One region of the Paenibacillus sp. FSL E2-0190 genome, then DNA from elsewhere that is predicted to be linked to it. Evidence: predicted binding sites of a transcription regulator. Region 1 holds the regulator's gene; the other holds the start of a gene.

Region 1 (3,204 bases):
TATTTTAACTTGAATAGGACAAGATTACAAGACTATTTTTAAAACTGCCTAAGGCTGTGGATAACTAAAAAAAGTTCGAAAAATATCCTTATAATTCGCACACAATACGCTCTCTTGTTATACTAACCATAAAAGTAAATTCATAAATGATGAGGTGAGTTTTGTGGATATCAGACAGTTGCACTCAGAAGAGTTTGATCTAAGCATGGATTTATCTGAATATGCTTTTCAATACAAGCTGCCCAGTGAGAAAAGGGCGAATGCTAAGGAAAGATTTAAAGCAGAACGCGTATGGGGTGCTTTTGAAGAAGGTACTTTGGAAGCCAAACTTACTCTTCTTCCATTCGAAGTGTACATACAAGGTAGATTAGTACCTATGGGAGGGCTCGCAGGGGTAGCGACATGGCCAGAGAATCGCAGACAGGGACATGTGGCAAAGCTCCTAGCGCATACGCTACAAACGATGAATGAGGCGGGGCAGACATTATCTTTTCTGCATCCGTTCCTGATCCCCTTTTATCGCAAATTTGGTTGGGAAGTTTATTGTGAATATAAGAAATACTCCATTCCTGTTGCCAGGTTTCCCAAGAAGGTTGAAGTTGAGGGCAAGGTAAGACGTGGTGTTAAAGATATCGAAGTATTGGACAACTTATACAATCGTTTTGCAGTTAGATATAACGGAACACTTAAGCGTGATTTGGACTGGTGGGAGAGCTCTGTTCTGGATGATGAAGGTCAGACTGCGGTATTTTATTCACAACTTGGGGAACCTGAAGGATACGTACTATATAAGATAGAAAATAGAGAGCTGGTCATTGATGAATTTGTGTTTTTGAACGAACAGGCCCGGCAGGGGCTGTGGACATTTCTTGCGAATCACGATTCGATGGTGACCGGTGCATCGCTAAAACTGGTGCCATCCGATGATATGTTACCTTTTTTGCTGCCTGATCCGCGTATAGAGCAGGAGAATTATCCTTATTTTATGGCGCGTATTGTTAATGCTAAAGCATTCGTGGAGAGTTATTCTTTTAAGCGTTACAACAGTCAGAAGAAACAGGTTATCTATATTGAAGATAAATATGCCCCATGGAATGACGGGTTGTGGGAATGGACTGTCTCCGAAAAGGGAGCAGCAGCTTTCTTGCGTATAGAGGGTGAACGGGATGCAGCTGACTTAAGCTGTGAGATTGGTACGCTGACGATTCTAATGTTTGGATATAAACGCCCAGCAGAGCTGGCTCGTTATGGACGTGTGACTGGTAATCCGACGGCTCTGGAATGGCTCGAAGAAATCATACCGCAAGCTGAAACGGCACTTTTTGATCATTTTTAGAAAATAATTAGGCTCTCCCCTTCGAAAGATGCTGGGAGAGTTCTTTATTTCCGAATACATTCGCTGAAAAAAGTGAAAAATAAGAGAATCCTCTTGGAATTAGCACAGAATATGTTATAATATTAAAAAGTCAAAGAAAGTCAAAGTCAACGCACCTGATGACATACAGTGCGATCCTCTGAATTCGTGAAGTTTTCTTCAGACTTATATGAATGAAGTTCACTAATGAATGTCATTAAGGATGCGGGCCGTAAGCGATATTATGAAGCTTTAAAGAGCACTGGAGGATGAGTGATGCGCAATATCTCTGATATTATTGAACAATATCTGAAGAATATTTTGCATGAAAGTCCCGAAGGTACGGTGGAAATCCAGCGAAATGACCTGGCGGACCAGTTCTCATGCGTACCGTCACAGATCAATTATGTTATTAGTACACGCTTTACACTGGAAAAAGGCTATGTGGTGGAAAGTAAGCGTGGTGGCGGGGGATATATTCGTATTCAACGTTTTGAATTGCCGCCAAACGTGGCACTGCATGCCCATTTAAACCATACTATAGGTGGCGGGATAGATCAGAACGCTGCCGAAGGGTTGATTTATCAACTGGAGGAAGCTGGTTTTCTAAGCAAGCGTGAGGCGTGTCTTATGCGCGCTGCTGTTTCTCGGGATTGCCTAACGGTTAAGATTCCATATCGGGATGAGATTCGGGCCAAGATTATGAAGGCGATGTTAATCTCTTTGTTAGGCAAATAATTGTCAATCATAAGGGAGGGGCTTTCGCTTATGCAATGTCAGGAATGTGGCGTCAAGCCAGCAACACTCCATTTCACCAAGATCGTGAATGGAGAGAAGACAGAATTTCATATCTGCGAGAGCTGTGCGCGGGAGAAGGGTGAACTGATCCCGGGAACTGCTGGAGGATTCTCCATTCACAGCTTGCTGTCCGGTCTGCTTGATCTTGAAGGGGCCGGTAAGGAAAAGACGGCTGCTACGAAGACTACGCAGAGTCTGCAATGTGAGAATTGTGGAATGACGTACTCGCAGTTTAGCAAATTGGGTCGTTTTGGCTGCAGCTCCTGTTATAAATATTTTAACAGTGCACTGGACCCGCTCTTTAAACGGGTGCATGGCAGCACTTCGCATGTAGGCAAGATTCCCAAACGTGCTGGAGCACAGATTGTGTTCAAACGGCAAATTGATGAATTGAAGCTGGAATTACAGCAAAGTATCGCACAGGAGGAATTCGAAACTGCGGCAGAGCTGCGGGATCAAATTCGACAACTTGAAAAAGAAATGGCACAAGAGTAAAGTCTTTGATATATAGGGGGGATATGACATGTCAAGTCTCCGATTTACTGAACAAGCGCTTAGTGATTGGATGCGCTCGGGAGGCAGTCACTCCGAGATTGTAATTAGCAGCCGTATGCGTATTGCACGTAATTTAGAGCATCTTCCATTCCCTATGCTTGCTTCCTTAGAGCAATCGGAAGAAGTATTAGAGCTGCTGGCCCCTGTGTTTCATGGGGAAACTGCTGCCGTATTCGGATCTTTTCAACTGATAAAGCTTGCTGAAGTGAATGAACTGGATAAAAAGGTATTGGTCGAGAAACATCTCATCAGTCCTAATCTGGCTAATGATTCACGTGGCGCAGCTGTGATATTAAATGAAGATGAGTCGGTCAGCATCATGATTAACGAAGAAGACCATCTGCGGATCCAATGTCTGTTCCCGGGTCTTCAGGTAAGAGAAGCATGGGAACGTGCGACAGCCATCGATGATATCTTCGAATCGGCTGTGAATTACGCTTTTGATGATAAAAGAGGATACTTGACCAGTTGTCCCACCAATGTGGGTACAGGGCTGC
Region 2 (3,204 bases), 790 kb from region 1:
ACTGCCCCTTCACCCTGGATTTCCGAGACTGTAGCCTCGTCCAGTTTGCGGCGGCGGGTCATTTCAATGGCATCCCCAATCCCATGTACAATAATACGCGAACTACGGATGGTTTGTACAATCTCTCCAATATTAGAGTCAAGTGCCAGCGATTGGTATGCATCCCCGCTAAGCAAATCAGGGACATGCAACAACCGGTAGTTGGCTCCAACCCGCTTTGCCATGGTTGAGGCAATCGTGTTGGCTTGAATCTCCATACTCTCTCCTAATCCTCCACGCGCCGGAACAAACCAAGCGTTCTTATAGGAAAGGGACAACGGCGGTGCCAGTTGATCAGCCATATCGGCAAGCGTCGATCCACCTGTGACGGCAACTGTATCATCTGCGCGAAGTATACTCAGCAGCGCTTTCGCACCCGCTCGGCCAAGCTCTCGTTTGGTGAACGGCGATGACTCACAATCACCCGGTACTACAATAACTTTATCCAGACCATACGTTGCTCGAATTTTCTCTTCCAGCTCATCCAGACCAAATAGGCTCTTAACAACCGGCTCTAGCAAATCAAGCAGTCTACGTCCAGCAGCGCTAATGCGCATGCCAACACTCTCGATCTCAATAAGCCCTTGCGATTTCAGAAGATCCGTCTCGGCACGCAGTACCCGCTCAGTCATATCTAGCGAAGCGGCTAGCGTTCTGCGCCCAATAATATCGGACAGCATGATCTGATGAAGAATCGTGTACCGTCTCTTAAGGGTTTCCATGAGATCAGGCAGAAGCTGCTTTTGGATATCTAATAAATTACGCATACTTTCACTCCTGCAACTTCGTCTTCCTCTATTCCCTTGTTCATGGTCTCAAAACGTCCCGGGTAAACTTTTTAAGTCCCACCCATATTCTAACCAAATATTGCTCGAAGCGCAAGTCTTCCGAGAGTAGAATTCTCAAGCGCTTGTCTTCTTATACATTAATAAGGTCAGAAAAAGATATAGCGCCCGATGCCTGTCCCTAGAGCGCTTGTCCAGTATTAATATTACATTGCAATTGTGTAAAAATTGTATTATAATCATTTTTGTTGCGCCCGTGGTCCAATGGATATGACGTAGGCCTCCGAAGCCTGAGATCCAAGTTCGATTCTTGGCGGGCGCGCCATTAATTTCATTTTTGCACATAATTTAGTAGTGCCTATACTACTACTTAACCAAAGAGCCGCTTGTCGGCTCTTTTTTTTGAATATAAGTTTGACTTTCTTTGACTTTTTGTTTGAATTTGTTTATCATGTGGGTAATACGGCAAGAGTAAAAATGAATACATTTGAAGAACCAATATCAAGGAGGTTTTCCACGTGAGTTATATTCCTATGGTAGTAGAACAGAGCAACCGCGGCGAGCGCGCTTATGACATCTATTCCCGCCTGCTGAAGGACCGCATCATTTTCCTTGGAACGGAGGTTAATGACGTGGTAGCCAATTCTATCATCGCACAAATGCTGTTCTTGGCTGCCGAAGATCCTGACAAGGACATTCACCTTTACGTGAATAGCCCAGGCGGTTCCATTACTGCAGGTATGGCTATTTTTGATACAATGCAGTACATTAAACCAGACGTTTCCACCATCTGTGTGGGGATGGCAGCTTCCATGGGAGCTTTCCTGCTAAACGCTGGCGCCAAAGGCAAACGCTTCGCACTGCCTAACAGCGAGATCATGATCCACCAGCCTCTGGGTGGTGCTCAAGGTCAAGCAACGGACATTGAAATCCGTGCCCGCCGCATCCTCAAATTGCGCGATAAGCTGAACCGTATTCTAGCAGAACGTACGGGTCAACCTCTAGAACGTATTGAGAAGGATACAGATCGCGACTACTTCATGACTGCTGCAGACGCGGCTGAATACGGTATCGTAGATAAAGTAATCGAGAAGACATTGCCTAGCGGTGTGTAAGCTATAAAGTAAAAATATAAAGAGGCTGTGCTCTATCCGTTATGGTTAGAGCACAGCCTCTTTATATTTTATAGAAGACCTAAATCCAATTAAGCCAGCCCGCCATAACCTAGCGCATCCAGCTTCTCGGCAATTACGCGATAACCCCGGCCATTCGGATGCAAATGATCGATGGATAACAGCCCTCTCTCATTTCCTGCGAACTCACTGTAAATCGAAGCAAATCCACATACTCGGCTGCTGTACTGTGCTGCGTATTGATTAAACTGCCTGACCCACTCTGTCGCACCAACCACCTGAGGATAGGGGTTATATAATCCCACAATTCTAATGATAAAAGGTCTACGCGTCCTTGCCTTCAATTGTATAAGGATATTCATAATTGCAGAGAAATTTTGTTTGCATTCCTGAAGCGATCTGCGCAGTTCTGCGGATAAGTTGCCTTGCTGTCTTGCTGCTGATTTGGCCGCGTGAATCAAATCATTACCACCGATAGACACAGTGATGATATCGGCTTCTCGAACGGCTTCACGCATCATGGAATTTCCGCGCAGCCGCTGCTCCAGCTCTGAAGTAGTCATTCCGTTCACGCCTAAATTCGTAGAGGCTACAGTAGTCCGCAGTCTCCCTTCTGCCATTCTACGGTAAACCGGAACAAAACCGTTACCTGGCAGAGCACCAAATCCAGTCGTCAAGGAATCGCCAATTGCAGTATATTGGTAGCCCATAGCTCTCCCCCGTTCATAAACTAGTTACTCCCTTTAGCATATGAACAAGAGACAACTCTGGTAAGGGGAAGATGTCTTGTGCCGACATTAGCGGAGACGAAGCATTTCCATTTATTTTATGCCAGCAAACGGGCTACTGCCATCCGGCAAAAGCTCTTTGAAACTAAAAGTATACTCAGGGAAGCCTGCAGCATACGCTGTGTACTCATATAATTGGAAGAACAGAACAACCTTGTCGTCCTTCAGATAGAAATATTTCTCCGTATTCAATCCGTTGAATCCTCCCAAATAACTATCCTCTGCCTTCAGCAGCTTGCTCAGCTTTGCATTCAGCTGTTTTTTGTAGTTTGGATTAGCTCCAAACAGGTCGCCCAACAGTAGACGTTTACCATCCTTAAGCGAGAAGGTGAAGGCTTCACGGTTAGTCATTCCATGGGCGCCGCCCGTATCACTATACTGATGCATCACTATGCTGATCACACCATTCTGATTGTAGGTCACTACATAACCTGAATCATAGGTGTATTTGGGCTCTGC

What was found. The regulator CtsR, encoded in region 1, represses protease genes until heat stress. The targets are predictions, from matches to a motif close to ATGGTCAATAAAGGTCAAACA.
Region 2: a site for CtsR is predicted at 1,236-1,256, ahead of clpP (ATP-dependent Clp endopeptidase proteolytic subunit ClpP). Genes of this name have one in related genera too.

The regions. Positions count from the first base shown of each region.
Region 1 is NZ_CP150306.1:6,403,280-6,406,483, reverse strand. Features, by position in the region: gene NST25_RS28290 (GNAT family N-acetyltransferase) at 164-1,336, shown strand; gene NST25_RS28285 (CtsR family transcriptional regulator) at 1,631-2,092, shown strand; gene NST25_RS28280 (UvrB/UvrC motif-containing protein) at 2,123-2,647, shown strand; gene NST25_RS28275 (protein arginine kinase) at 2,676-3,204, shown strand, end outside.
Region 2 is NZ_CP150306.1:183,408-186,611, reverse strand. Features, by position in the region: gene NST25_RS00915 (sugar-binding domain-containing protein) at 1-806, opposite strand, end outside; tRNA gene NST25_RS00910 (tRNA-Arg) at 1,075-1,149, shown strand; gene clpP (ATP-dependent Clp endopeptidase proteolytic subunit ClpP) at 1,343-1,939, shown strand; gene NST25_RS00900 (GDSL-type esterase/lipase family protein) at 2,029-2,667, opposite strand; gene NST25_RS00895 (DUF4163 domain-containing protein) at 2,779-3,204, opposite strand, start outside.